Regions from separate parts of the Spirillospora sp. NPDC047418 genome, predicted to be linked through region 2. Evidence: riboswitches for the same ligand, from Rfam matches in the RefSeq annotation. Region 2 holds a riboswitch; each other region holds the start of a gene.
What was found. Region 2 has a riboswitch for cobalamin ahead of ABZ806_RS43990 (ribonucleoside-diphosphate reductase subunit alpha). Riboswitches for the same ligand answer to the same signal wherever they lie in the genome.

Region 1 (10,213 bases), on a different contig from region 2:
CGGACGGCGACCCGCGCCACGTCGTCCGGCAGGCCCGACAGGTCGGCCTCCGCACGGATCGTCGCGAACGACCGCCGGTAGATCTCGGCGCCGTCCCGGACATAGTCGATCACCGCTGCTCCTCCGCCATCCTCAGTTCGACCGGGCCGCGGGGCATCCCGCAGCGCCGCTCGCACCCCGCCCAGTGGACGGCTGCCTCCGGGGCGCGCCGCAGCCCGCCGGCCCACCGCCGCGCCTCGCCCTGCACATCTCCGCGCGACTTCGCGCACCCGGGGCTGCCCGTGCACGCCGACACCCCGACCCATGGCGACGCCGGATCGACGGCGAACCCCGCCGCGCCGAGCCGCGCCGCGACCCGTCCGGCCCCGTCCGGGCTCAGGTCGCGCAGCACGGCACTCCGCCACGGCGTCACCCGCACCTCGTCCGCTACGTGGGCGAGCGCCTCCGCCTGCGCTCCGGACAACCGTCCGAGGGGCGGTACGGCCTCCAGCGCGACGAGCCCGTCCCGCTGCTCGATGACCCCGGCGTACGGGCGGCGGGGGCCGGGACGGGCACCGGCCTCTTCGCGATCGGTCCCGAGCCGTTCCGCGACCAGCCGCGCCCCGTCCGGAACCTCCGCGAGCCGCCACGCGTCCTCCCGGACGTCGAGAAACGCCTCCGCCGCCGCGACCATCAGCGGCACCGCGCCATCGCGGAGCGGCAGCCGTGTCCCGGCGAGGTGGAGTCCGGCCGGGGTGCAGGTCAGGTCGGCCTCCATCGCGAGCATGTCGCCGGTGCCGTCGTCGAAGGCGAACAGGAAGCGGCCCGGCAGCCCCGCCAGCCGGGGACGCGCGCACAGCGCCCGGTCGAGGGCCGTGACCAGCGGATCCGTCGCCAGAGCGCCGTGCTCGCCGCGGCCGCCGAGCGGGGACGCGACGATGTTGCGGACCCGCTCGTGGGACGGCGACGGCAGCAGCCCGGCCGTTCCCAGCCGCTCCGCGAGCGCCGCCGGATCGCGGACGCCGCGCAGCTGGAGATTGCCCCGGGAGGTGAGCTCGATCACGTCCCGGCCCAGCTCCCGGGCGGCGGCGCCGAGCACCCGGAGTTGCGCGGACGAGACCGCGCCGCCCGGCACGCGGACGCGCGCCAGCGGCCCGTCGGCGGCGTCGTGGGTGCGCAGCGCGCCGGGGCAGGCGTCGGCACGGAGTCTGGCATTCGGCACGGGGAGGATGTTAACCACACTTTGCGGGCGGCCCGCGCTGCCGTACTGTTCTCCCCAGGCGATGGCAATGGGAGGAAGCCGGTGCGAATCCGGCGCGGTCCCGCCACTGTGACCGGGGAGCGAACCCCGCTTGAGGCCACTGTCCGCACGGACGGGAAGGCCGGGGCGAGCATCGATCCGGGAGCCAGGAGACTCCTGCCGTCGTGACACCCGCGACCGGGGCGAGGACCCCAGGGGAGGAACGGCCGTGTCCGCTGGCACCGTCCTGCTGCTGTCGACGTCCGACACCGATCTGCTGAGCGCCCGTGCGTCCGGCGCCGCCTACCGGCTCGGCAACCCGGCCCGGCTCACCGTGCACGACCTGCCGGACCTCGTCGAGGGCACCGACCTCGTCGTCGTCCGGCTGCTCGGCGGGCGCCGGGCCTGGGAGGACGGGCTCGACGCGCTGCTCGCCGGGCCCCGCCCGGTGGTCGTCCTCGGCGGCGAGCAGGCCCCCGACGCCGAGCTGATGGAGCTGTCCCGGCTCGGCGGCGGCGTCGCCGGCGGCGTGTGCGCCGAAGCGCACGCCTACCTCGCGCACGGCGGCCCCGGCAACCTCGCCGAGCTGCACGCGTTCCTGTCCGACACCGTGCTGCTCACCGGGCGCGGGTTCGCGCCGCCGGCCGCCGCACCGACGTGGGGACGGCTCGAACGCGAACCCCGTACCGCCGAGGGCCCGGTCATCGGCGTGCTGTACTACCGCGCCCACCACGTGGCCGGGAACACCGCGTTCGTGGAGGCGCTGTGCACGGCCGTCGAGGACGCCGGCGGGCAGGCCGTGCCCGTCTTCTGCTCGTCCCTGCGCGCCGCCGAACCCGAACTGCTCGACACGCTCCGCCGGGCGGACGCGCTGGTCGTGACCGTGCTCGCGGCGGGTGGGACGCGGCCCGCGACGGCCGGGGCGGGCGGTGACGACGAGGCGTGGGACGTGGGCGCCCTCGCCGCGCTGGACGTCCCGATCCTGCAGGGCCTGTGCCTCACCACGAGCCGCGCCGCCTGGGCGGCGAGCGACGACGGGCTGTCCCCGCTGGACGCCGCGTCGCAGGTCGCGATCCCCGAGTTCGACGGCCGCGTCATCACCGTCCCGTTCTCGTTCAAGGAGATCGACGAGGACGGCCTCACCGTCTACCGGGCCGACCCCGAGCGCGCCGCGCGGGTCGCCGGGATCGCCGTCCGGCACGGCCGGCTGCGCCACACCCCGGTCGCCGGGCGCCGCGTCGTGGTGATGCTGTCGGCGTATCCGACGAAGCACTCCCGCGTCGGCAACGCCGTCGGCCTCGACACCCCGGCGAGCACCGTCCGGCTGCTGGCCCGCCTCGCGGCGGAGGGCTACGACCTCGGCGAGGGCTTCCCCGGCGTCCGCGAGCAGGACGGCGACGCGCTCGTCCACGCGCTGATCGCGGCCGGCGGCCAGGACGAGGACTGGCTCACCGAGGAGCAGCTCGCCGGCAACCCGGTCCGGATCTCCGCCGCGTCCTACGAACGCTGGTACCGCACGCTCCCCGAGGAGCTGCGCGGGGAGATGGAGCTGCACTGGGGCCCGCCGCCGGGGCAGCTGTTCGTCCAGGACGGCGACATCGTCCTCGCCGCGCTCCGCGCCGGGAACGTCGTCGTGATGGTGCAGCCGCCGCGCGGCTTCGGGCAGAACCCCATCGCGATCTACCACGACCCCGATCTGCCGCCCAGCCACCACTACCTGGCCGCGTACCGGTGGCTGTCGGACGAGTTCGGCGCGCACGCCATCGTGCACGTCGGCAAGCACGGCAACCTGGAGTGGCTGCCCGGCAAGGCGGCGGGCATGTCGGCGTCGTGCGGCACCGACGCCGCGCTCGGCGACGTCCCGCTGATCTACCCGTTCCTCGTCAACGACCCGGGGGAGGGGACGCAGGCCAAGCGCCGCGCGCACGCCGTCCTCGTCGACCACATGGTGCCGCCGATGGCGCGCGCGGAGACCTACGGCGACATCGCCCGCCTCGAACAGCTCCTCGACGAGCACGCCGCCATCGCGGCGATGGACCCCGCGAAGCTCCCCGCGATCCGGGCGCAGATCTGGACGCTGATCCAGGCCGCGAAGCTCGACCACGACCTCGGACTGGACGACCGCCCGCACGACACCGAGTTCGACGACTTCCTCCTGCACGTGGACGGCTGGCTGTGCGAGGTGAAGGACGCGCAGATCCGCGACGGCCTGCACGTGCTCGGCCGGGCGCCGGAGGGCGAGACCCGCGTCGACCTGGTGCTGGCCATGCTCCGCGCCCGGCAGATGTGGTCGGGGCGGGAGACGCTGCCGGGCCTGCGCGAGGCGCTCGGCCTGGCCGAGGACGGCTCCGAGGCCCTCGCCGACGTGGACGCCGCCGAGGCCACCGCCCGGTCACTCGTCCAGGGCATGGAGGACGCGGGCTGGGCCGTGGAAGCGGTCCCCGAAGTCGCCCGGCCGATCTCCGAGGAGCGGCGCGAACTCGTGGGGCGGGTCCTGGAGTTCGCCGCCGCCGAGATCGTCCCGCGGCTGGCCCGCACGTCCGACGAAGTCGACCACGTCCTGCACGCCCTGGACGGCGGCTACATTCCGGCCGGGCCGAGCGGGTCGCCGCTGCGCGGCCTCGTGAACGTCCTGCCGACCGGCCGGAACTTCTACTCGGTGGACCCGCGCGCCGTCCCGAGCCGCCTCGCCTGGGAGACCGGGCAGGCGATGGCCGCCTCGCTCCTCGACCGCTACCGCGCCGACCACGGCGGCGAGTGGCCGCGCTCGGTGGGCCTGTCGGTGTGGGGGACGAGCGCGATGCGCACGGCCGGCGACGACATCGCCGAGGTGCTGGCCCTGCTCGGCGTCCGCCCGGCATGGGACGAGGCGTCCCGCCGCGTCACGGATCTGGAGCCGATCCCGCTCGCGGAGCTCGGCCGGCCGCGCATCGACGTGACCGTCCGCATCAGCGGCTTCTTCCGGGACGCGTTCCCGCACGTCGTCGCCATGCTGGACGACGCCGTCCGCCTCGTCGCGGCCCTGGACGAGCCCGACGCAGACAACTACGTCCGCGCCCACGTCCAGGCCGACCGGGAGGCGCACGGCGACGAACGGCGCGCCGCCCGCCGCATCTTCGGGTCGGCGCCCGGCGCCTACGGGGCCGGGCTGCTGCCGCTCATCGACAGCCGCACCTGGCGCGACGACGCCGACCTCGCCGAGGTGTACGCGGTGTGGGGCGGCCACGCCTACGGGCGCGACCTCGACGGCGTCCCCGCCCGCGACGACATGGAGAACGCCTACCGCCGCATCGCGGTCGCCGCGAAGAACGTCGACACCCGCGAGCACGACATCGCCGACTCCGACGACTACTTCCAGTACCACGGCGGCATGATCGCCACCGTCCGGGCCCTGACCGGCAAGGCCCCGGACGCCTACGTCGGCGACAGCACCCGCCCGGACGCCGTCCGCACCCGCACGCTCTCCGAGGAGACCGCGCGGATCTTCCGGGCCCGCGTCGTCAACCCGCAGTGGCTCGCCGCGATGCGCCGGCACGGCTATAAGGGCGCGTTCGAGCTGGCCGCGACCGTCGACTACCTGTTCGGCTACGACGCCACCACCGGCGTCATGGCCGACTGGATGTACGACCGGCTCACCGCCGCCTACGTCCTGGACGACGAGAACCGGGACTTCATGGCGGAGTCGAACCCGTGGGCGCTGCACGGCATCGCCGAGCGGCTGCTGGAGGCCGCCGAGCGCGGCATGTGGGAGCACCCCGACCCGGAGGTCCTCCAGGGCCTGCAGGAGGTCTACCTCAAGACGGAAGGCGACCTGGAGGACGACACCAGCCGCTGAGCCAGTTCCGGATACCCGGCCCAGTGCAGGTGCAGGTAGGACGCGGTGATCCGGTCGCTCCCGAACCCGTCGCCGCCGTCCCGCCAGCGGAACAGCGGCTCCGCGCCGCCGCTCAGGGCCGTCCGGTGGAACTCGTGGCCCCGGAACCGCTCGCCCGCGCGGGTCAGCGGCGACTCGGCGACGGCGACGGCCTCCCGGTAGCCGAGCGTCAGCCGGGACGTCATGCGCGCCCGCCCCGGAACGAGCCCGCACATCTTCAGCCCGTCGAGTTCGTCGCACAGGTAGAGGAGTCCTGCGCATTCGGCGGCGATCGGCCCGCCGAACGCGGCCACGGCCTTGCGCATGGGCTCGTTGGCGGCCAGCTCGGCGGCGTGCACCTCCGGGAACCCGCCGCCGATGACCAGCGCGGCCGTCCCGCCGGGCAGGGCCTCGTCCCGCAGCGGGTCGAACACCGCCACGTCGGCGCCCGCCGCGCGCAGCAACTCCACGTGCTCCCTATAAGAAAAGGTGAAGGCCGACCCGCCCGCCACCGCGACGACCGGGCGCCCGCCGACCGGCTCGACATGCTCGGACGCGTCCCACGCCGGGCCGGGCAGCGGGGGAGCGGTGCCCGCCAGGCGCAGCAGCCCCGCCACGTCGCACGACCCGGCGATCAGCTCACCGAGCCGCCGCACCGCCCGCACGGCCTCCGTCCCGCGCTCCGCAGCCGGGATCAACCCGAGGTGCCGGGACGGGTTCACGACCGCATCGCACCGCCGGATCGCGCCCAGCACCGGTATCCCGGTCGACTCCAGCGCGCTCCGGCACAGCTCCTCATGCCGGTCCGAGCCGACCCGGTTCAGGATGACGCCGCCGATCCGCACCCCCGGCTCGAACGTCGCGAACCCGTGCACGAGCGCCGCCACCGACCGGCTCTGCCGCGCCGCGTCCACGACCAGCACGACCGGGGCGGCGAGCAGTCGCGCGACATGCGCGGTGGAGGCGAAACCCGTGTCGCCCCGCCCGTCGAAGAGCCCCATCACCCCTTCGACCACGGCCGCGTCGCAGCCTGCCGCGCCGTGCAGGAACAACGGCGCGATCCGCTCCTCGCCCACGAGCCACGGGTCGAGGTTGCGGCCGGGGCGTCCCGCCGCGAGCGCGTGGTAGCCGGGGTCGATGTAGTCGGGGCCGACCTTGTGCGGCGACACCGCGAGCCCCCGCGCGCGCAGGGCCGCGATCAGCCCGGTCGCGACCGTGGTCTTGCCGCTCCCGGACGCGGGGGCCGCGACGACGAGCCGCGGGATCACCACTCGATGCCCCGCTGCCCCTTCTGGCCGGCGTCCATCGGATGCCGGACCTTCCCCATCTCCGTCACCAGGTCGGCGACCCCGAGGAGCCGCTCCGGCGCGTCCCGCCCGGTGACGACGACGTGCTGCGCGCCCGGACGGGACGTCAGCGTCTCCACGACGTCGTCCAGATCGAGCCAGCCCCACTTGAGCGGATAGGTGAATTCGTCGAGCACATAGAAACGGTACGTCTCGGCGGCCAGGTCCCGCTTGATCTGCGCCCAGCCCTCCCGCGCGTCCGCCGCGTGGTCCGCCTCCGAGCCGGGCCGCTGGATCCACGACCAGCCCTCGCCCATCTTGTGCCAGGCGACCGGACCGCCCTCGCCGCTGTCGCCCAGCACCCGCAGCGCCCGCTCCTCGCCGATCCGCCACTTCGCCGACTTCACGAACTGGAACACCCCGACCGGCCAGCGCTGGTTCCAGGCCCGCAGCGCCATCCCGAACGCGGCCGTCGACTTGCCCTTCCCCGGCCCGGTGTGGACGATCAGCAGCGGCCGGTTGCGGCGCTGCCGGGTGGTGAGGCCGTCGTCGGGGACGGACACGGGCTTTCCCTGGGGCATGTCAGGCCGCCTTCCTGTGCTCGCGCACGATTCCATCGAGTTCTCCGAGCGGGACGAGCCGCGCGCCCAGCCGGGCCGCGAGCCGTCCCGCGAGGCCGAGCCGGACCGGGCCGTCCTCGCAGTCCACGACGATCCCGGCCGTGCCCGCGAGCAGCCCGGCCGCCCGGTCCACGTCGCCGCCGGCGGTGGCGCGCCCGTCGGTGACGACCACGACCAGCGGGCGCCGTGCCGGGTCCCGCAGCCGCTCGGTGCGCAGCACCTCGGCGGCCCGGACGAGCCCGGCGGACAGCGGCGTGCGCCCCCCGGTCGGCAGCGCCCGCAGCCGCGCCGCGCCCGCCTCCACCGACGACGTCGGCGGCAGCACCAGGTCGGCGGTCCGCCCCCGGAAGGTGATCAGGCCGATCTTGTCGCGGCGCTGGTAGGCGTCCAGCAGCAGGCTCAGCACGGCCGTCTTCACCGTTGTCATCCGGCGGCGTGCCGCCATCGAGCCGCTGGCGTCCACGACGAACAGCACCAGGTTGCCCTCGCGCCCCTCCCGGACCGCCTCGCGCGCATCGCCCGCCCGCAGCACCAGCCCCGGGCCGGACCGCCCGCGGGCCCGCTGATGCGGCGCGGCGGCCAGCAGCGTCGCCACCACGTGCGGATCCCGCACCCGCTCGGCCGGGCGGCGCGCCCCGGTGACCCGGCCCCGCGCCGTCCGCGCCCGCGACCGGCGCCCCGCCGCGCCGTCCCCGACGCCCGGCACCTCCCACCGCGGCACCGCATGCGGCGCCGCCACCGCCGCGACCCGTTCACCCCCGCCCGGTTCCGACGGATCGCCGCCGCCCGGCTGGACGTCCTCACCCGGCTGATCGCCATCACCCTGCGGAGTGCCGCCACCGGCCGGACCGTCCGCACCCGGCGGCCCGGCATCACCCGGCGGCCCGGCATCACCCGGCGGCCCGGCATGACTCGGCGACCTCGAATCACCTCGCGAAGGGTCATCGCGGGGCGGGCCGTCGTCGCCCGGCGCCCCGCTGCCATCCGCCGCCCCCCCATCCCCGCCTGGAGCGTCGCCGTCCGATGGGGCGCCGCCTCCTTCCGGGGGCGGGTCGTCGTCGGCGGAGGTGCTGTCCAGAAGGTCGTCGAGGAGCGACTCGTCCAGGCCGGGGGCGTCGAACGGGTCGCGGCGGCGGCGGTGCGGGAGCGACAGGCGGGCGGCGGCGCGCACGTCCGCCTGCGTCACCTCGTCCCGTCCCTGCCAGGCCGCGTGTGCGAGGGCGGCGTTCGCCGTGACGAGGTCGGCGCGCAGGCCGTCCACCTCGAAACCCGCGCAGACGGCGGCGATCTGCTCCAGCCGCTCGTCCGGCAGCCGCACGCCGCCGAGGCGCTCGCGCGCGGCCGAGATGCGCTCCGCGAGATCGGCCTCGGCGCCGGCCCAGCGCGCGGCGAACGCCTCCGGGTCCGCCTCGAACGCGAGCCGCCGCCGGACGACCTCCGCCCGCTCCCGCGGATCCCGCGACGCCCGCACCTCGACCGTGAGCCCGAACCGGTCGAGAAGCTGCGGGCGCAGCTCGCCCTCCTCGGGGTTCATCGTCCCGACGAGCAGGAACCGGGCCGCGTGCCGGATCGACAGCGACTCGCGCTCCACGTAGCAGATGCCGAGCGCGGCGGCGTCCAGCAGCAGGTCCACCAGGTGGTCGTGCAGCAGGTTCACCTCGTCCACGTAGAGGACGCCCCGGTGCGCCGCCGCCAGCAGCCCCGGCTCGAACGCCTTCACGCCCTCGGTCAGTGCCCGCTCGACGTCGAGCGACCCGGCGAGCCGGTCCTCGGACGCGCCGACCGGCAGCTCCACCAGCGCGGACGGCCGCCGCTCGGCAGGGCCGCCCAGATCGTGCGGCCCGTCCGGGCAGGACGGGCCGGGTGCCGCCGGGTCGCAGGCGAACCGGCAGCCGGGCACCACGTCAACCGCCGGCAGCTGCGCGGCCAGCGCACGCACGATCGTGGACTTCGCGGTGCCCTTCTCGCCCCGCACCAGCACCCCGCCGACCCGCGGCGAGACGGCGTTGAGGAGCAGCGCCAGCTTCAGGTCGTCCAGGCCGACGACGGCGCTGAACGGGTAGAGGGCGTTCAAGGAACCACCTTCCGGTTGATGTGGGCGACCCGCCAGCCGTCCCGCGCGGCGGCCAGTCGCGTGGCGGACAGCGGAGCGAGGTCGATGCGGCCGGCCGCCGGGACGTCCAGGCCGAGGGCGTGGCACAGCGCGGCCCGGATGACGCCCGCGTCGCACACCGCGATCCCGGACGGCCGGCCGCCGAGCCACTCCGCGACCCGCGCCGCGGCCTGGTTCCGGGACTCGCCGCCATGGGGCGCGGCGTCCGGATCCGACAGCCACACGGCCAGCGCGCCCGGCTCCACGTCCGCGTAACGGACCCCCGCCCAGGAGCCGTGGTCGGCCTCGGCGAGCGCCGCGACCGGCCGCGCGCCGAGACCGAGCGCGGCGCAGGTCTCCCGGGCGGCGCGGGCCGGGGACGTCCACGCCTCGCCGCCCCGGAACGTTCCGGCCAGGGCCTTCGCCCTGGCCAGGCCGCCCGCGTCGGCGGCCGCGCCGGCGGCGGGGAAGCGGGCCTCCCGCATCCCCGCCGACGTCGCGTGCCGGACGAGCAGCAGGCCGTTCAGGCCGGTACGGCGGTGGAACGCGCCGCCCGGTCGCAGAACCAGCCGAACAGCGTGCCGAACGACGCCCAGAACACCAGCTGCGTCCCGAGCGAGGTCATGCGGAACTGCCACAGCAGCGTGGCGGGGAACCCGTCGGGCACCTCGTCCACCCCCGGCAGCAGCACCGACGCGACCGCGACGGGGACGACGAAGGCCAGCACGGCGGCGGGCCGGCGGGCCCAGGGCCCGCCGGGCACGCTCCGCGCCGTCGTCACCGCGATCGCCGTCGCGAGCAGTCCCACACCGATCATCGCCAGATACAGCAGCGTGCGGCTGTTGATCGTCTCGGGATCGCCGACGGCGGGCGGGTTCGCCGGATACTTCAGGAACGGGACGATGATGACGGCGGCGAAGCCGGTCCCGGCGGCGGCGAGCGCGAGCCCGCCGTCCGACCGGGGGCCGACCCGGCCCCGCAGTCCCGCGTAGACGAGCGCGAACACGCCGCCGACGGCCAGCCCGTAGAGCCCGGTCGCGAGGAACAGCCCGGCCTTCTGCGTGCCGCGGCTCACCTCTTCACCATGCTCGTGTGCGTGCCCGCCGGAGGCGTGCTCGTGGGCGGGTGCGCCGGCGCCGTGCT
Region 2 (9,265 bases):
GAGACGTCGAACTCCTGGAACTGGCCCGGCTCGATCTTGCCGCCCGTCCAGGTGATCGTGGTGACGGCCTCGGTCAGCTCGCCGCCGTGCGCCTTGATCGGCTTCGGCAGCTTGGACTTCTCGGCCTTCACCGTCCAGCCGGGGGTCGGGCGGACGGACACCGACGCCAGCGGGTGGTCGACCGGCAGGTGCACCACGACCTTGGTGGTGGAGGCGTTGTCGCGCTCGTTCGGCACCCGGAAGGACACCTTGGCGTAGGAGCCCTGCTCGGCGGTCTTCGGGTTGGCGGTGACGTGCGCGGACGCGGCCGTCGCCGCGCCGACCACGGCCAGGGCGGCGAGGGACGCGAGGGCGCCGGCGCGCCGGGCATGCGTGAGGAAGGGCATGAGGAAAGGTCCGTTCGAGTCGTACGGAAGAAGCGCCGGATGCGCCGCGGATCGGCGTCCGGTGACGTACGGCGCCCGCCTCAGCAGAGGTGTGCGAGCGCCCTCGAACGCGGTGGGGGACCCCGCTCGACCACCTGGTGCCGCAGCACCCGGCCGACGGACGGTGCCTCGTCCGCCGCCGGAGCCGCCGGGACGGGACGCGGGGACGCGGCCGGCTCGACGGTCAGCAGGGCCAGCAGCGCCCGGACGGGACGGTCGGTCGCGGCGGCGACCCGGCGCGCCATCGCCCACGCGGCCCGCTCGCCGCGCCGCAGCCACCACGCGGCGACCAGCGCGGCCACGCAGTGCGCGAGCGTCATGACCAGGCCGTTGGCGTCGTGCGGGGCCGGTGCCGCCAAGGTGTTCGCGCCGGCCGACATGGCGGCGTGCATGGCGGGCGTGTGGTCCGCCATCGCGGGCATCGCGGACATCGCGGGCGTGACCGGTGCGGGGTGCGGCGCCGCGCCGGTGAACAGCGTGTGCAGCGCGAACTGCCCGCCGAGGAGCCCGCCCAAAATCGTGGCGAGGGAGCGTTCGTGGCCCGCCAGCATCAGCGTCACGCCGAGGACCGCGCCGAGCCCCGCCGTCCCCGCCCACAGCGGCACCGCGGCGCCACCTGCGAGGACGTGCCCGAGGACGGCCAGCGCGACGCACACGGTCGCGAAGACCGCGGCGCGGGCGGTCCGGAACAGGGGATCGCGGGGGCGTTCGGACATGACGGGACCATCGTGCCACCACCCCCGCCGACCCCGCAGCCGACCCGCTGCAACTCCGGCGACCGCGCCGACACACCCAACATCTTGGGGTTGCACAAAGATCGCGAACTAGATGTAGGGTTCAATCCCGTGCTGGTTCGCCCCCGCCGTTCGCGGCGGGGGCGACGTAAGAGGGAACCCGGTGGGAATCCGGGACTGCCCCGCAGCGGTGAGTGGGAACGGCCGCCGTCATCGAGCACTGGGTCCATCGCGGGCCTGGGAAGCGACGGTCAGTAGGCCGCCTCCGGCGAGGAGGCGACGCCCGCGAGTCCGAAGACCTGCCAGCGCGATACGTCCAGGTCTCGCGGGTGGGCCGGAGGGCGGAACGCGGCGTGCCGTCGCGCCCCGTTCGCATGTCTCCGCGAGGCGGCTTGCGAGGGGAGAGGCACGTGACACAGGCTCTGGTGGCGCCGCCGGCGGCGTCGTGGCGGGGGATCGGCGCGGAGGTCGAGGCCGCCTGCGACGGCGTACCGGACGTCGAGCCGGGACGGGTGCTGGCCGCCGTCCGCTCCGGGGACGGGCTGGACACGGCGGCGCTGCGCGACCTCGCGATCGGCGAGGCCGCCGCCCTGGTGCCCGCCGAACCCGGCTACTCCAAGGTCGCCGCGCGGCTGCTCGGCGCCCGGATCAGGGACGAGGCGGCGTCCGCCGGAGTGGTGACGTTCGCCGAGTCGGTCGCCGCCGCGCACCGCGCAGGACTGCTGGCGGACGACCCGGCCGCGTTCGTCGCCGCGAACGCCGCCGCCCTCGACGCGCTGGTCGACGACTCCGCCGACGACCGGTTCGAGTACTTCGGGCTGCGCACCCTCTACGACCGGTATCTGCTGAAGCATCCGCGTTCGCGGCTCGTCCTGGAACGCCCGCAGCACTTCCTGCTGCGCGTGGCGTGCGGGCTGGCCGACACCGTGCGGGAGGCGGCGGAGCTGTACGGGCTGCTCAGCACGCTGCGCTATCTGCCCAGCTCACCGACGCTGTTCAACGCGGCGGCGCGCCGCCCGCAGCTGTCGTCCTGCTTCCTGCTCGACTCGCCGCGCGACGAGCTGGAGTCGATCTACGACCGGTACGGGCAGGTTGCGCGGCTCAGCAAGTACGCGGGCGGCATCGGGATCTCGTGGACGAAGGTCCGGTCGCGGGGGTCGCTGATCCGCGGCACCAACGGGCATTCGAACGGCATCGTCCCGTGGCTGCGCACGCTGGACGCGTCCGTCGCCGCCGTCAACCAGGGCGGTCGCCGCAAGGGCGCGGCCTGCGTGTACCTGGAGCCGTGGCACGCCGACGTCGAGGAGTTCCTCGAACTGCGCGACAACACGGGCGAGGACGCGCGCCGCACCCACAACCTCAACCTCGCCAACTGGATCCCGGACGAGTTCATGCGCCGCGTCGAGGACGACGCGACCTGGTCGCTGTTCGACCCGAAGGAGGTCCCCGAGCTGGCGGACCTGTGGGGCGAGGCGTTCGACGAGGCGTACCGGGCGGCGGAGCGGGACGGCCGGTACGTCCGGCAGGTCCCGGCGCGCAAGCTGTACGGGCGGATGATGCGCACCCTCGCCGAAACGGGCAACGGGTGGATGACGTTCAAGGACGCCGCCAACCGCGCCTGCAACCAGACCGCCGAGCCCGGCCAGACCGTCCACCTGTCGAACCTGTGCACGGAGATCCTTGAGGTGACGAGCGACGGCGAAGCGGCCGTCTGCAACCTCGGATCGGTGAATCTGGCCGCACACGTCACGCCGGCCGGGGTCGACTGGGAGCGGCTTCGTTCGACTGTCCGCACCGCCGTCCGGTTCTTGGACCGCACCATCGACAAGGGCTTCTACCCCACGCCTGAGGCGGAGAAGGCCAACCGTAAGTGGCGACCGGTCGGCCTGGGCGTGATGGGTCTGGCGGACGTCTTCTTCACGCTGCGTCTTCCGTTCGACTCGGACGAGGCCCACACGCTGTCGACACGCATCGCCGAGGAGATCGCGCTGGCCGCCTATGGCGCGTCCGCCGATCTCGCCGCCGCGCAGGGCCCGCTGCCCGCCTACGGCAGGACGCGCACGGCTCGCGGCCGGCTCCACGTCGACCACTTCCCGGACGCGTCGCCGACCCGTCCCGCCGACTGGGAGGCGCTCCGCGCACGGGTGGCCGAGACCGGCCTGCGCAACTCGCTGCTGATCGCGATCGCGCCGACCGCGACGATCGCGTCCATCGCGGGCTGCTTCGAGTGCATCGAGCCGCAGGTGTCCAACCTGTTCAAGCGCGAGACGCTGTCCGGCGAGTTCCTGCAGATCAACGGCTACCTGGTCGAGGACCTGAAGTCGCTCGGGCTGTGGACGCCGGCCGTCCGGGAGGCGGTCAAGAAGGCGAACGGCTCCGTCCAGGGCCTCGTCGGCCTGCCGGACGAGATGCGCACCCTCTACCGGACGGCCTGGGAACTGCCGCAGAAGGCGCTCATCGACCTCGCCGCCGCCCGCACCCCCTACATCGACCAGTCCCAGTCGCTGAACCTGTTCATGGAGACGCCGACCATCGGCAAGCTCTCCTCGATGTACGCGTATGCGTGGCGCGCGGGCCTCAAGACGACCTACTACCTGCGTTCCCGCCCGGCGACGCGCATCGCGCAGACGACGGTCGCGTCCACCGGTTCGGTGGCGGCCGTGTGCTCCCTTGAGAACCCCGAGACCTGCGAGGCCTGCCAGTGAACGCGCGAACGGAAGGACGCGGCATGCTGCTCGACGCCGGCATGGACCTGACCCTGCGGCCCATGCGCTACCCCGACTTCTACGAGCGGTACCGCGCCGCGATCCGCAACACGTGGACGGTCGAGGAGGTGGACCTCGCGTCCGACCTCGCCGACCTGGAGCGGCTCACGCCCGCCGAACTGCACCTCGTGAACCGGCTCGTCGCGTTCTTCGCCACCGGCGACTCGATCGTCGCGAACAACCTGGTGCTGAACCTCTACAAGCACGTGAACGCCCCGGAGGCCCGGCTCTACCTGTCCCGGCAGCTATATGAGGAGGCCGTCCACGTACAGTTCTATCTCACCCTCCTGGACACCTACCTGCCCGATCAGGACGAGCGCGCACGGGCGTTCGCGGCGATCGAGCACATCCCGTCCATCCGGGCGAAGGCGGAGTTCTGCTTCCGCTGGATCGACTCGCTCGGCGCCCTGGACGAGCTCCGGAGCGCCGACGACCGCCGGACGTTCCTGCTCAACCTCATCTGCTTCGCGGCCTGCATCGAGGGGCTGTTCTTCTACGGCGCCTTCGCGTACGTGTACTGGCTGCGGTCGCGCGGCCTGCTGAACGGCCTCGCGTCCGGGACGAACTGGGTCTTCCGGGACGAGTCGATGCACATGGAGTTCGCGTTCTCCGTGGTGGACACCGTGCGGGCCGAGGAACCGGAGCTGTTCGACGCCGAGCTGACGTCCCAGGTCACCACGATGCTGGAGGAGGCCGTCCAGGCGGAACTGGCGTTCGCCCGCGACCTGTGCGGCGACGGGCTGCCCGGCATGAGCGCCGGCGACATGCGCGCCTACCTCGAGTACGTGGCGGACCAGCGGCTCGTCCGGCTGGGCCTTCCCGCCCGCTACGGCACCGCGAACCCGTTCGCGTTCATGGAGCTGCAGGACGTCCAGGAGCTGTCCAACTTCTTCGAGCGGCGGGTCTCGGCGTACCAGATCGGCGTCGAGGGGACCGTCGCCCTCGACGAGGCGTTCTGAACTCCTTCGACACTTCTTCGACCTGAACTTCTTCGGCCGGGCGCTCGTTGAACGAGGACCTAGGCCGAGGAGGACGAAATGCCGTCCGTCGTCAACCGGATCATGAGGTACGCGAAGGGCCCGCAGGGCCGCAAGATGCGGGCGAAGGCCGAACGCTACGCCCGCGACCCCCGCACGCAGGCCAAGGTGCGCGGCCTGCTCGCCCGATTCCGGGGCGGTGGCCGCCGCCACTGACCCCCGCGCCCCAGGGCCCGCCCTCGCCGAGGGCGGGCCCTCCGCGTCTCATGTCAGAGCGAGGACGTGGGTGAGCAGCGCGGTGAGGCGGTCGCGCTCGTCGGCCGACAGGGCGTTCAACAGGTCGTCCTGAACCTTGGAGAGCGCCCTGTCGAGTTCTTCCAGCCGTCGCCGTCCCGCCGGGGTCAGGGTGATCAGGTTGCGGCGCCGGTCGCTGGGGTCCGAGGCCCGCGCGACGTGGCCCTGCGTCGTCAGCTCATTGAGCATGGCGTGCATGTCGCTCTGGTCGATTCCGCACCGTTGGCCGATCCGCACCTGGCTGTCGGGGCCGAACTCCTCCAGCGCGGCGAGGATCGCGAAGTGGTAGGCGCGCCCGCCCGCAGCGGTCATCGCCTCTCCGATGAGACGATGCGCCCGCGCCGAAGCCTTGCTGATCAGCCAGCTCGGCTTGCCGCGCAGGCGGGTCGGCGACTCTTCCATCTCCATGCGCGAAGTCTAGCCAATTCCTTGGTCGACCCCACGAATCTAGGATACCTTGGTCGCACCAAGGTTGGTTCGACCAAGGAAATTGGACGGTGATGACTGATGTCACTCACGTTGGACGAAGCCCGGGCCGTCAGTGTCCGCGTACGCGAGCACGCCACCGGGCTCGGTGCGCGGGTCACCGTCGCGATCGTCGACGGCGGCGGGCACCTGCAGGTCCTCGACCGCATGGACGGCGCGCCTCCGCTGTCGGCTCGGATCGCCCCGGCGAAGGCGTCCAGCGTCGCGCTGTTCCACCGGGACGGCAGCGAACTGGTGCGTCTGGAGCAGGCGTGGCCCGCACTCTTCGCGCAACTGGACCGCGTGGCGGGAACACCCGTCGTGGCGGGCGCGGGCTCCCGGCTGATCCGGCGCGGCGACGCCGCCGTCGGCGCGATCGCCGTCAGCGGAGGCATGCCGGAGCAGGACGACGAGTGCGCCGACGCCGGGCTCGCACTGGTCGAAGCACTCGACCGCTGATCGCCGTTGGGCAGGCGCCCTCGCACGCCCGGACGTCGTTTTGCGTGGTCACCGTCATACCGGGCCGATGTATCGGCACGGCCCGGGACGACCCTAGGCTGCCCTTCATGACCGGCGAGTACCAGCACTGGGAGAACGTCCCGACCCGGTGGAAGGACAACGACGTCTACGGGCACGTCAACAACGTCGTCCACTACTCGCTCATGGACACCGTCATCAACGAGTGGATGATCCGGACGGCCGGCTTCGACCCCGCGTCGTCCGCCGCCATCGGGCTGTGCGTCGAGTCGCACTGCGAGTACAAGGCCGAGGTGTCGTTCCCGGACGCGATCAAGGTCGGTCTCCGCATCGGCAGGCTCGGCCGCTCCAGCGTCCGCTGGGAGGTCGGGATGTTCCGGGCCTCCGACGGGGCGCTCATCGCCGAGGGCCACTTCGTGCACGTCTTCGTCGACCGGCACACCCGCCGCCCGGTCGAGATCGCGGGCGCCGTCCGCACCGAGATGGAGAAGCTGCTCACCCCATGACCGAGACCCGCGCCGCCGTCCTCGTCGAGTCGGGACGACCCGCCCCGTACGCCGCGTCCCGCCCGCTGGAGATCGCCGACCTGCGGCTCGACCCGCCCGGCCCCGGCGAACTCCTGATCCGCATCGGCGCGGCCGGGCTGTGCCACTCCGACCTGTCCGTGGTCAACGGGTCCCGCCCGCGTCCGCTCCCGATGGCGCTCGGTCACGAGGCCGCCGGCGAAGTGGTCGAAACCGGACCGGGAACCGAGTTCGCCCCCGGCGACCACGTCGTCCTCGCGTTCGTTCCGGCCTGCGGCCACTGCGAACGCTGCGTCGGCGGGCGCCCCGCCCTCTGCGGACCCGGCGCGGCGGCCAACGGCGCGGGCACCCTCCTCGGCGGCGGCAAGCGCTTTGTCGCCCCTGGCGGCACCCGCCCCAACCACCACCTGGGCGTTTCGGCGTTCTCCGAGTACACCGTCGTCTCGTCCCGCTCCGCCGTGAAGATCGACCGCGACCTCCCGTTCGACATCGCGGCGCTGTTCGGCTGCGCCGTCCTCACCGGCGCGGGCGCCGCCCTCTACAGCGCGGCCGTGACCCCCGGCGACACCGTCGCCGTCTTCGGCCTGGGCGGCGTCGGCCTCGCCGCCGTCCTGGCCGCCAAGGCCGCCGGTGCAGCCACGATCTACGCGATCGACCTCGTCCCGGACAAGCTCGACCTGGCGGAGAAACTGGGCGCCCACCCCATCGCGGGCGGCCCGGACGCCACCGAGGCCCTCCGCGACCTGACCTCCGGCGGCGCCGAAAAGGTCATCGACACGACGGGCGTCGTCCCCGTCCTGGAACAGGCGTACGCCGCCACCCGTCCCGGCGGAACGACGGTCACCGTCGGCCTCCCCGCCCCCGGCGCGCCCCTGACGCTCCCCGCCCTCAGCCTGGTCGCCGAGGAGAAGACCCTGCGCGGCAGCTACCTCGGCTCCTGCGTCCCGCGCCGCGACGTCCCCCGCTTCATCACCATGTACCGCAACGGCGTCCTCCCGGTGGACGCCCTGCTCTCCGGCCGCCTCCCCCTGGACGCCGTCAACGAGGGCTTCGACAACCTCCACACCGCCCAGGCCGTCCGCCAACTCATCACGTTCGGCTGATCAGGCGGGAACGTCCGCGCGCCGCGTCCCGATGACCTTGAGCAGCCGCAGCGTCTCGTACGCGCGCGACCCCGGCTCCGCCGTGAAGATGATCAGCTGCTGGTCCTGCCCGGGGACGGTGAGGATGTCGAAGTCGAGTTCGACCTCGCCCACCCGCGGATGCGTGAACCGCTCCCGCGCATGGTGCTCGATCCGCAGCTCCTGCGACTCCCACAGCCGCGCGAACTCCGCGCTGCCCGCCACCAGCTCGTCCACCAGCGCCCGAATCTCCCCGTTCCGGGGATACCGGGCCATCGCCACCCGCAGATAGCTGACGGACGTGACCACGAACTCCGAGTGATCGACCACGCGGCCGCCAGGTTCGAGGAAGTACCGGCGCAGCAGGTTCCGGTCGGGCCCGCCCAGCAGGGCGAAGTCCCCGAACAGGGCGGCGGCCAGCGGGTTCCAGGCCAGCACGCGGCACATGTCGTCCACGACGAAGGCGGGCGCGTCGGTGAGCCGGTCGAGCAGGCTCAGCGTGCCCGGCGCCACCGCGCGGGACGGGCCGTCCACGCGGTCCCGCTCGCGCTCCCCGGCGAGCTCGAACAGGTGGGCCCGCTCCAGATCGGACAGCCGCAGCGCCCGCGCGATCCCGTCCAGCACCTGCCGGGACGGATGGCGCCCCCGCCCCTGCTCCAGCCGGCTGTAGTGGTCGACCGAGATGTGGGCGAGCTGCGCCACCTCCTCGCGGCGCAGGCCAGGCGTCCGCCGCCGTGACCCGCGCGGCAGCCCTACGTCCTCGGGCCGGACCCGCTCCCGCCTGGCCCGCAGGAACCCCGCCAACGCGCGCTTGTCCATGCGTCCACGGTACGGCGGACCCTTCCCGCTCAGCCTGGCACTCTCAGTCCCTGGCCGCTCCCGCCCAGCGAAAGGCAGCGTGGAAGCCGAGCACCGAAGGGAACAGCACATGCACATCTTCATGACCGGCGCCAGCGGCTACCTGGGCGGCGTGGTCGCCGAACACCTCATCAAGGCGGGCCACGAGGTATCCGCACTGGCCCGCTCGGACGCCTCCGAGGCACGCGCCATCGCACTGGGAGCCAGGCCCGTCCGCGGTGACCTGACCTCCACCGACACCTTGCGCGAGGCGGCCGCCACATCCGACACGGTCGTCCACACCGCCGTGGACTACATGAACCCGCGCATGCGCGACATGGAAGAGGCCGCCCTGGACGCGTTCCTCTCCACCACCAGGCCCCTCATCTACACGAGCACCGGCCTCGTCTACCCGGACACCGCCGGAACGCCGGTCACCGAGGACACCCCGACCGACCCGGACACATCCCCGCAACCCTGGAAGGTGCTGGGCGAACGCCAAGCACTCCAGGCCGAGAACGCCACCATCATCCGCGCCGCGCTGATCTACGGCCGAGGCGGCTCCGGCCTCCTGGACGGCATGTTCGCGTCCGCCCGGCAGAACGGTGTGACCGCCTACGTCGAGGACGGCGCCAACGAGTGGTCC
Region 3 (10,213 bases), on a different contig from region 2:
GCCCGAGCCTGGCTGGCTACGTCTTCGTCAGGGGTGCTCAACAATTCCGTCAGGTGGTCGATGGCGCCTTTCCGGTCATAGAAGCCGAGGAGGCGGGCGGCCAGGACGCGATAGGAGGCGATCTGACTGAGGTCTATCTCCGGGGGTTCTCCGATGGCTTCTTTTGATCGGAAGTAGTTTTTCCGCGCTCGCCTGACTCTGGCGGTTTCGGCGCGGGCCAATTCGGCTCGTGCATCGTCCGTTGTCGGGTCTTTGCTCAGTGCGGCGAGGGCGTCCGTGCCACGGGCTCGGTCGATGGCCGCCAGTTCGAAGGCGGCGCGGACGCGGTGCATGCCGTCCAGGCCCGTGTCGGTGGCGAGGGCCGCGAGCGGGTCGGGGGCGCCCGCCTCCATGGCGGCGTGCAGGCGTCGGACGCCGTCGAGGTCGGGGTCCGCGCTGAGGGACGCGAGGGCGGCCGGCGCCTCCGTGGAGTTCAGGACGGCCAGGCGGCAGGCGATCTCCAGCCGGTCGCAGGCGCTGATCGCGTCGTCGGTGACCAGGGTTTGCAAGGCGGTTCGGCCTGTTTCGGGGGTGAGCCGGCTCAGTCTCAGTGCGGCGTGGGTCCGGTGCGCGCCGGCGATCCGCTCGTCATGCGCGATGGCCGTCAGCGCGGAGGGCAGGGCGCTTCGGTCGACCCAGTCGAGGTGGTGGGCGGCCACTACGCGGTCGTCCTCAGGGACGCGGCGGTCGGCGGCCAGCGCCAGCAGCGCGTCCGCCGCACGAGGACGGTTGATCCAGGCCAGCGCCAGAGCCGCCTCAAGCCGGCCGTCGATGCCGGACGCCGGATCCGCGGCGATCGCGGACAGGGCGGCGACGGCCTGTACCGCGTCGAAGTCGGCCAATGCGGCGGCGGCGCGGGCGCGGCTCACTCCGTCCGCATAGCGGTCGGCGGCGATGAGCGCGAACGCGCTTTGGGCGCGTTGACCGGCCAATTGCATCAGTTCCTTGGCGGCCTTGACGCGATAGGGCGCCTCGACCGCCGGGTCAACGGCGATGACGGCGAACAGATCGGCGGCCCTCGGTCTGAGAATCCGCCTGTGGGCGACAGTGCTGACCATGGTCGCGACGGCGGACAGGCGGTCGGGGTCCGGCACCGTCCTGTCCTCGGCGACCGTGGTGAGCGCGTCGGCTCCCCGTGGCGGGTCCTGGGTGAACAGGCGCGCTGCCGCCCATCGGCGGTAGGAGCCGGGAAGGCGGCGTTCGCTCGCGATCGTCTCCAGGATCTCCGCTCGCGTGAACCAGTCGAGGCGGTCGAGCAGGCCGGCGGCGGCCCAGCGCCGCGTCTCACCGCCGATGTGCTCGGCCATGGCCATTTTGGCCAGCAGTTCATCGCTCCGCCGCCGGTTCAGGACGGTCAGTTCGTACACGATGGCCTGCTGGACGGGCAACGGCGTCTCCCAGCCCAGCGCGAGAGGATCCAGGACGGCCGCGGCACGGCCGGGACCGGCGCGGACCAGACCGCGGATCGCCTCCCTTCGATCGAAATGGCCGAGACCGTTGTCGGCCGCGAACCGCTCCCAATAGCCGAACCCCAGGTCGGGGTCGATCAGGGTCAGGGCCTCCAACGCGTCATTGCGCCTGCTGGACCATTCGCCGTCGGCGTGCGCCGAGAGTTCTTCGAGCTCGTTGCGTACCTCGTCCACGACGTCGTCGGGGAACTCCACGCCGTCGTTCACCAGGGCGGCGAGGAACGCCATTCCCACCAGGCCCGTATCGCGCAGGGCCACCGCGACGTCCCGGGCCTGGCCGGGAGAGCGCTCGATGAGGACGGCCGACCTGAGCAGCGCGAACGAACTGCGTCCGATGATCGTGCCGAAGTTCATTTCCGGGACGATGTCGGCGGGAGTCTCGCGGGCGCACACCGCCAGATATTCCAGGATGGTCTGGTGGAAGAACTCCAATTCTCCGGACCGCTCGACGACCAGGCCGCTCAGCCGCAGCGTCTCGTCCACCAGGTCGCGCCATTCCCCGGTGGGCAGATGCGCGGGACGCAGATCCGCCACGCGCGCGACGGCGAGGTCGAGGAGCGCCTCCCGGCCCTGCCCGCCCAGCCGCTGGTCCGCGATGTGGTCCAGCAGCGGACGCAGATCCGCCAGCAGTTTGTCCACGGCCTGTTCGGCGGCCGTTCCATACGGCTTCATCCGCTGCTGAAGGCGTTCCAGCGCGTTCATCTGGGTGTGCCGTTTGGCCATCAGGATCGAGACGAATTCCTCGTACAGGCCCACGCGGCTGGGCGGGAGGCGCCGGCCGTCACGGCTCGCGAAGACGACGCACAGCATCGTCGCGATCAGCGGGATGTCGGCGAGCCGGTTGAGGCGGCTGAGCGCCAGCCGGTCGAGGAAGGACGCGACGAGGGCGTCCGGGTCGGGCATGCCCAGCGCGGAGAACCATTTCCCGGCGAACTCGGGAAGCTGGTCCGGGGAGAACGGCTCGATCTCGTAGAACGGCAGGCCGTCCTCGCGGAACCTGTCCAATTGCCCCTGCGGCAGTGGCCGGGTCGTCACGAGGAACGAGTACCGGGAAGACCGCGAGCGCCAGAACGCGACCGTTTCCAGCACGCGCCGACGGCGCTCGGGGTCAAGGATCTCGTCGACCCCGTCCACGAGGACCACCCAGGGGACGCCGGGCAGCGGCTCGTCCTCGAACAGGTCCGCCAGCCGCCGATCCGCCAGGCGCGCACCCAGTGCCGCCGTGACTCCGTCGGCGAGGGCCTCGGGCAGCGGGCAGTCCGCGGCCAGCGCCCCGGCCGGGACCAGGACCGGCACGCCCGGCGCGCCCGCGCCGTCCAGCCAGCGGCCCGCGCTCGTCTCCGCCAGGTGGCGCAGCAGGCTCGACTTGCCGGTGCCGGGCCCGCCGACCACGAACACGCACCGCCGGTCGCCTTCGAGCAGGAGGTCGGCGTGAACGGGCCGGGCCTCGGCCGCCAGCTCGTCGCCGTCCCCCTTCGCCTCCTGCCCCCGGATCAGCGGGCTCGCCTGCTGGCGCAGGTAGACCGAGCCGAGTTGCGGCGTGTTGGCGAGCGCGAGCCGGTACGGATGCTCGCGCGCCGTCAGCTGCGCGGCTTCGAGGTAGCCGCGCAGCCGGGGGCTCGGGTGGCACCAGCGCCCCGCCGCCAATTGCCTTTCGTCCAGCAGCCGGAACCATGGCAGGCGGTCGGGTGTCGGCACCGACGGCGGCTTCAGATCCGGGACGGCCTCGAAAATGCGCGCCGCTCCGATGAGCCGGGCGCCCGGAGGGCCGCCGGGCGGGGCGTCGGCACGGCGCAGAACCCCGCACACTCCGCCCGTGCGCCAATTGAGCACGGGGCCGCCACTGAAACCTTCGGTGGCCCGTCCCTCGGTCACCCTGAGCAGCTCAACCCCTTCGGCATTCACCGAGGGGCCGTCATAGACGGAACGGATGACATCGCCTTGCCGGTAGGCGCCGTCCGGATGCCCATAGGCCCACAGTTCGTCGCCCGGCTCCATTTGCTCCGCCAGGCATGCCACGGGATGGTCGAGTTCTCCGACCACCTTCAGCAAGGCCAGGTCGTGCTCTTCCAGAAATCCCGACTGGGTGACGGCGAGCTTGAATTCGCGGTGGCCCCACTGCCCGACCACCTGCTCCGGGGGTTCCACTCCCGGCGCGGTGACGACATGCGCGCAGGTCAGCACCTGTCCGGGCGCGACGAAGAAGCCGGTACCGATTCTGTCCCCGGCCGACACCATGACCGTCGCGGCGCGCAGTGCCTCGGCCAGCGCCGCCCGGCCCCCGTTCATGGGCTCGGCTGCCCCCACTCCATCGTGACCTTCAGCGTGGACTTCGCGGACGCCTTGCCGAGCACCGCCACGAGTTTCCCGGTCTCCATGGCGACCTCGCACCCGAACTCGACCGCGAACCGGGTCGCGCCGCTCGCGCTCAGCGACGTCCCGAGCTGCTCGCTGAACTGCCTGATCGCCGCGATCACCTCGGTCATGTCCGGTTTCGTGGCGGCGATGTCCCGCTCTTCGCCGAAGCCTCCGCCGCTGCCGGGGTGCAGTTCCGACGCCTCGATGTAGAGCGTCGCCCCGCCCATGTCCACCGGCACACGATTGGACGTGTCCTCCATACGGCCTCCCCGTTTCGTCCCCTCAGTCTGCCAGTGGCGAAACGCCGCCGAAAGTGCCGAATACCAGGTCGGCGGACGCGGGTACCGGCCCCCGCGCCGGGCGCCTCGACACGGGCGTCAGACGATGCGGGCGCAGAGGACGCCCCTGCGGAAGTCCGTCCACCGCCACGAGCCTTCCGGGCACCTGCTCTCGTAGTAGCCGGTGAACTGGAGGATGTAGGTGAATTTCTTGGGCACGCGCTCCGAGTCGCAGCTCCACGAGGTCATCAGGCCGTGGCCGTTGATGGCCGGCATGCCCTTCTTGCTGCCCTTCCTGCCCAGGAAGCACTCGCCCTTCCGGAACTGCCGCCGCAGGCAGAGGTAGATCGTTTCCCCGCCGTGCGAGGGCGACCGCCACGAGGATTCACCGTCGAGCGCCTCGGAGTCGCACGCGCTGCTCGACTTCTTCACGCCGATCACCCGCACGTAGGCGTCGCTCCGGTCGCAGGACACCGCGCGCGGCATGTCCTCGCTCCACTCGTTGGTGTCGTAGGGGTCCTTGTAGGCGTCCAGGCAGTCGTTGACCGAGATGTCGTCGAACGCCTCCCAGGTCGGGTCCGGGGTCGGGGACAGGCTCCGCGTCGGCCGCCGGGTGCTCCCCTCGTCGCCGGTCAGTCCGGACGTCCGGCTGGAGGACGGCGTCGGGGACGAGGTGGCGCCCGCATTGTGCGACGTGCCCGGCTTGCCGTTGACAGAGAAGGCGATCAGCAAGGCGATCAGCAGGACGCCGATGATCCCGGCGACGATCCCGCCGGCCGGCTTCGCCGGCGCCTTGGGTTGGGGAGGCCGCCCCTGCGCCTGCGCCTGCGGTCGGGGCTGGGGCTGCGGCTGCGGCTGCGGTTGTGGCTGTGGGCGGGGCGGTTTCGGCGGCCGATCTGCCGGGGGCCGATCCGCCAGGGGCCGTTCGTCCGTGTCGGGCTGCTGCGCGAGTTGCTCGGTCTCCGCCACGCGGGTGGCGATCATCGTGCTGTACGTCTCCGGCAGCGGCATGCCGCCGTCCGCGGCCAGCGCGGAGAGGCGCTCCAGGAACTCGCCGGTCGGGGGACGGTCGTCCGCGTCCTTCTCCAGCCCCGCCGCGATCAGTTCCAGCAGTGCCGCCGGGACGCCCGTCAGGTCCGGGTCCTCGTGCCGGACGCGGTAGCCGAGCGCGTCGGGCGGCCCCTCGCCGAACGGGTGGCGGCCGGTCGCCGCGAAGGTCAGTACGGCGGCCAGGCAGAACACGTCGCTGGCCGGTCCGATGTCGCGGCCGACGTACTGCTCGGGCGACATGTACCCGGGCGTGCCCACGACCGTCATGCTCTGGGAGGTGGCGTCCATCGCGCGGGCGATGCCGAAGTCGATGATCCGGGGCCCGTCCGCGGCGAGCATCACGTTCCCCGGCTTGAGGTCCCGGTGGATGACGTTCTGGTCGTGGACGGCCTGCAGCCCTTCGGCGAGCCCGGCGCCGAGCGCGGCCACCGAGCCCTCGGGCAGCGGGCCGTTCTCGTCGACGGCGTCCTGCAGCGTCGGCCCCGCGATGTACTCCGTGACCAGCCACGGCGGGTCGGCGTCGGTGTCGGCGTCCACGACCTGCGCCGTGTAGAAGCCGCCGATGCGGCGCGCCGCCGCGACCTCCTTCGCGAACCGGCGCCGGAACGAGGCGTTGTCGGCGAAGTGCGGGTGGACGATCTTGACCGCGACCAGCCGCCGTCCCCGCGAGCGCCCGAGGTAGACCCGGCCCATCCCGCCCGCCCCGAGCCGCGCCAGCAGCCGGTACGGCCCGACCCGCGCCGGATCGCCGTCCCCGAGCCCCTTGAGTCCTGCGCCGGACATCCCACCTCGCCTCACGCCTGCCGAACACAGCTGTCTATCTGAGGGCAAGCGTAACCAGAACGATCACCCCGGTCTGCGTCCTCGGACGCACTCGCACCCGCCCGCCTTCGCCGTCCCGTACCCGGACTTCGTCTATTGGGACATGGCGTTCACGATGGCGCCGCCCGTTCCGGCGGCCAGGAAACGGCGGACGACGGACGGCGAGTCACACAAAGCACCGGCGGCGGCGTCCCCGGAAAACAGAAAAGGCAAGGAGGTTTATGCACTCCTTGCCACTTCTAACTTATAGCACGCAGGGGGGCTTGCGGCAAGACCCGGGGGGTGGCGCAGAATCGTGGGCCGACGCAAGAACCTGCGGAAACGGGGGGTTTCCTTGATCGACGAGATCGATGTGATCGTTGCCGGTGGCGGGCCGACCGGCCTGATGCTGGCGGCCGAACTGCGGCTGCACGGCGTGCGGGTCGTCGTGCTGGAGAAGGACGCGGAACCGACGAGAATTGTCCGCTCACTCGGCCTGCATGTGCGCAGTATCGAGATCATGGACCAGCGCGGATTGCTGGACCGCTTCCTCGCGCACGGCACGAAGTACCCGCTCCGCGGCCATTTCGCCGCCATCGACAAGCCGCAGCCCGAACGGCTCGACACCGCGCATCCCTACATCCTCGGCATCCCGCAGCCCGTCACCGACCGGCTGCTGGCCGAGCGCGCCGCCGAGGTCGGCGCCGAGGTCCGGCGCGGCCGCGAACTGGTCGGGCTGAGCCAGGACGAGGACAGGGTGACCGCCGACCTCGCCGACGGCACCCGGCTGCGCGCCCGCTACCTCGTCGGCTGCGACGGAGGCCGCAGCACGGTGCGCAGGCTGCTCGGCGTCGGCTTCCCCGGCGAGCCGCCGACGACCGAGTGGCTGACCGGCGAGATGCAGGCCACCGAGGACCCGGCGAAGATCGCCGCGATCGTCGCGGACGTCCGCGAGACCCATCGCACGTTCGGCGTCGGTCCCGTCGGCGACGGGGTCTACCGCGCCGTCGTGCTCGCCGGGGACGTGTCCGAGGACCGCACCGCTCCGCCCACGCTCGACGAGGTCAGGCGGCGGCTGCGGGTATTCGCGGGCACCGACTTCGGCGTCCACTCGCCGCGCTGGCTGTCCCGGTTCGGCGACGCCACCCGGCTCGCCGAGCGCTACCGGGCCGGACGGGTGCTGCTCGCCGGCGACGCGGCGCACGTCCACCCGCCGCTGGGCGGGCAGGGGCTCAACCTCGGCGTCCAGGACGCGTTCAACCTCGGCTGGAAACTCGCCGCCGCGGTCGGCGGCCGGGCCCCGGAGGCGCTGCTCGACACTTACGAGACCGAGCGGCGACCGGTGGCCGCCGACGTGCTGAACAACACCCGCGCGCAGGCCGAGCTGCTGTCCTTGGAGCCGGGCCCGCAGGTGGTGCGCGCCCTGCTGGCGGAGCTGATGGACTTCGAGGAGGTGACCCGGTACCTGATCGAGAAGACCACGGCGATCGGCGTCCGCTACGACTTCGGCGAGGGCCACGCCCTGCTCGGGCGGCGGCTCCGGGACGTCCGGCTGAAGCGCGGCCGCCTCTACGGGCTGATGCACAGGGGCCGCGGGCTGCTGCTCGACCAGACCGGCCGGCTCTCCGTCGCCGGATGGGCCGACCGCGTCGACCACGTCGCCGACATCTCCGACGTCGGCGAGGAACTCGACGCTCCCGCCGTCCTGCTGCGCCCGGACGGCCACGTGGCCTGGGCCGGCGAAGACCAGGCCGACCTGCTCGAACACCTGCCGCGATGGTTCGGCGCGCCCGCCACCTGACAGCGCGGTAGGAGCGTGCGGGCGGTGCGGCGGTAGACTCCGGAACGCGGATGGTTCGCTCGTTTCGAGCGTCGTAAGAGGGAACCCGGTGCGAGTCCGGGACTGCCCCGCAGCGGTGAGCGGGAACGACCGCCGTCAGACGCACTGGGCCCACCGGCCTGGGAAGCGACGGCCAGTAGGACGCCTCCTCCACGGAGGCGATGCCCGCGAGTCCGAAGACCTGCCTCCGCCCGCGCGCCGCCCGGTGCGCGGTGGTCCGCGGCCTCGTGGGACGGCCGGCGACGCGGTTCCGCCGCGCCGTGCCGCCCGCCCCCAGGGCCGCCCGTGGCACAGCGAGGGAAGCCGCCATGAACACCACGATCCTCGGATACCCCCGAATCGGGGCACGCCGGGAGTTGAAGTTCGCCACCGAGGACTACTGGGCGGGACGCGTCGACGCCGACCCGTCCAGGACGTCGGCCGACGCGCTCGCGCGGACCGGGGCCGAACTGCGCGCCCAGGTCTGGACGGGCCTGCGGGACGCCGGAGTCGACGCGATCCCGTCGAACACCTTCTCCTTCTACGACCAGATGCTCGACACGAGCGTGCTGGTCGACGCCGTCCCGGAGCGCTACCGGCCGTTGACGGGCCTCGACCGGTACTTCGCCATGGCCCGCGGTGTCCAGGACGTGCCGCCGCTGGAGATGACCAAGTGGTTCGACACCAACTACCACTACATCGTCCCCGAACTGGGGCCCGACACCAGGTTCCGGCTCGCGGACGGGGCCGCCGCCAAGCCGCTGGCCGAGTACCGGGAGGCGAGGGGGCTCGGCATCGAGACGCGTCCCGTGCTCATCGGCCCGCTCACCTACCTGCTGCTCGCCAAGCCCGCGGTGGACGGGTTCCGGACGCTCGACCTGCTCGACGGGCTCGTCGACGTCTACGCCGAGATCCTGGAGCGGCTCGCCGGGTCGGGCGCGCAGTGGGTGCAGCTGGACGAGCCCGTGCTCGTCGCCGACCGCACCGAGGAGGAGATCGACGCGCTCGCCCGCGCCTACGCGCGACTCGGGCAGCTGTCCAGCAGGCCCCGGCTGATGGTCGCCACGTACTTCGGCACGATCGGCGCGGACGCGTTGCGCGTGCTGGCCCGGAGCCGGGTCGAGGCGGTGGGGCTCGACCTCGTCGCCGGGCCCGGCAACGTGGAGGTGCTCGCGTCGGTCGGCGGCCTGCCGCGCAAGACGCTCGTCGCCGGGGTCGTCGACGGCCGGAACGTGTGGCGCACCGACACCCGGAAGGCGCTGTCCGCCTGCGCGTCCGTGCTGGGGCTCGTCGATCAGATCGTGGTCGGGACGTCCTGCTCGCTGATGCACGTTCCGCTCGACCTCGACGCGGAGACGGCGCTCGACCCGGACGTCCGCGGACGGCTCGCGTTCGCCCGGCAGAAGGTCGCCGAGGTCGTCGCGCTCGGACGGGCGCTCAGCGACGACGTCCCGATCCCGGCGGGCACGCCGCTTCCCGAGGCGGGCGTCGACCGGGCCGTCCGGGAGCGGCTCGGCGGCATCGGCGACACCCGGCGCGGCGACCGCAACGCCCGGTTCGCCGCGCAGCGGGACGCGCTCGGCCTGCCCGACCTCGCGACCACCACGATCGGCTCGTTCCCGCAGACCCCCGAGATCCGCCGGGCCCGCGCCGACCGCAGGGCCGGACGTCTCACCGAGGCCGGCTACACCGCCGCGATGAAGGACGAGATCGCCCGCGTCATCGCGCTCCAGGAGGACCTCGGCCTGGACGTCCTCGTGCACGGCGAACCCGAGCGCAACGACATGGTGCAGTACTTCGCCGAGCAGCTCGACGGGTACGCGGCGACCGAGCACGGATGGGTGCAGTCGTACGGGTCGCGTTACGTGCGCCCGCCGATCCTGCACAGCGACGTCGCGCGGCCCCGTCCGATGACGGTCGACTGGGCCGTGTACGCGCAGTCCCTCACGGCCAAGCCGGTCAAGGGGATGCTCACCGGGCCGGTCACGATGCTGGCCTGGTCGTTCGTGCGCGACGACCAGCCGCTCGCCGACACGGCCCGCCAGGTCGCGCTCGCGCTCCGGGACGAGATCGCCGACCTGGAGGCCGCCGGCATCCGCGTCATCCAGGTGGACGAGCCGGCGCTGCGCGAACTCCTGCCGCTGCGGGGCGCGGACCGTCCCGCCTACCTCGACTGGGCGGTCGGCGCGTTCCGGCTGGCGACGTCCGGTGTCGCGGACACCACGCAGATCCACACCCACATGTGCTACTCGGAGTTCGGCGAGATCATCGGCGCGATCGGGGCGCTGGACGCCGACGTCACCAGCGTGGAGGCGGCCCGCTCGCACATGGAACTGGTCGGCGACCTGCGCGCCGCCGGGTACGCGAACGGGATCGGGCCGGGCGTGTACGACATCCAC

Region 1: it holds a riboswitch for cobalamin, as region 2 does, so the genes downstream of both, cobN (cobaltochelatase subunit CobN) here and ABZ806_RS43990 (ribonucleoside-diphosphate reductase subunit alpha) in region 2, are expected to answer to the same signal.
Region 3: it holds a riboswitch for cobalamin, as region 2 does, so the genes downstream of both, metE (5-methyltetrahydropteroyltriglutamate--homocysteine S-methyltransferase) here and ABZ806_RS43990 (ribonucleoside-diphosphate reductase subunit alpha) in region 2, are expected to answer to the same signal.

What each region holds. Positions count from the first base shown of each region.
Region 1 covers NZ_JBEYTW010000018.1:40,238-50,450, forward strand. Annotated here, with positions in the region: gene ABZ806_RS14255 (precorrin-8X methylmutase) at 1-113, opposite strand, end outside; gene ABZ806_RS14260 (ferredoxin-like domain-containing protein) at 110-1,201, opposite strand; cobalamin riboswitch at 1,273-1,396, shown strand; gene cobN (cobaltochelatase subunit CobN) at 1,449-5,054, shown strand; gene ABZ806_RS14270 (cobyrinic acid a,c-diamide synthase CobB) at 5,009-6,340, opposite strand; gene cobO (cob(I)yrinic acid a,c-diamide adenosyltransferase) at 6,337-6,939, opposite strand; gene ABZ806_RS14280 (VWA domain-containing protein) at 6,941-9,052, opposite strand; gene ABZ806_RS14285 (histidine phosphatase family protein) at 9,049-9,708, opposite strand; gene ABZ806_RS14290 (CbtA family protein) at 9,594-10,213, opposite strand, start outside.
Region 2 covers NZ_JBEYTW010000163.1:275-9,539, reverse strand. Annotated here, with positions in the region: gene ABZ806_RS44000 (YcnI family copper-binding membrane protein) at 1-386, opposite strand, end outside; gene ABZ806_RS43995 (hypothetical protein) at 467-1,141, opposite strand; cobalamin riboswitch at 1,258-1,480, shown strand; gene ABZ806_RS43990 (ribonucleoside-diphosphate reductase subunit alpha) at 1,570-3,864, shown strand; gene ABZ806_RS43985 (ribonucleotide-diphosphate reductase subunit beta) at 3,888-4,883, shown strand; gene ABZ806_RS43980 (hypothetical protein) at 4,962-5,117, shown strand; gene ABZ806_RS43975 (MarR family winged helix-turn-helix transcriptional regulator) at 5,166-5,603, opposite strand; gene ABZ806_RS43970 (GlcG/HbpS family heme-binding protein) at 5,703-6,119, shown strand; gene ABZ806_RS43965 (acyl-CoA thioesterase) at 6,227-6,643, shown strand; gene ABZ806_RS43960 (zinc-dependent alcohol dehydrogenase family protein) at 6,640-7,764, shown strand; gene ABZ806_RS43955 (helix-turn-helix transcriptional regulator) at 7,765-8,601, opposite strand; gene ABZ806_RS43950 (NAD-dependent epimerase/dehydratase family protein) at 8,711-9,265, shown strand, end outside.
Region 3 covers NZ_JBEYTW010000148.1:257-10,469, reverse strand. Annotated here, with positions in the region: gene ABZ806_RS43110 (trypsin-like peptidase domain-containing protein) at 1-3,797, opposite strand, end outside; gene ABZ806_RS43105 (CU044_2847 family protein) at 3,794-4,126, opposite strand; gene ABZ806_RS43100 (serine/threonine-protein kinase) at 4,244-5,977, opposite strand; gene rox (rifampin monooxygenase) at 6,351-7,796, shown strand; cobalamin riboswitch at 7,830-8,038, shown strand; gene metE (5-methyltetrahydropteroyltriglutamate--homocysteine S-methyltransferase) at 8,144-10,213, shown strand, end outside.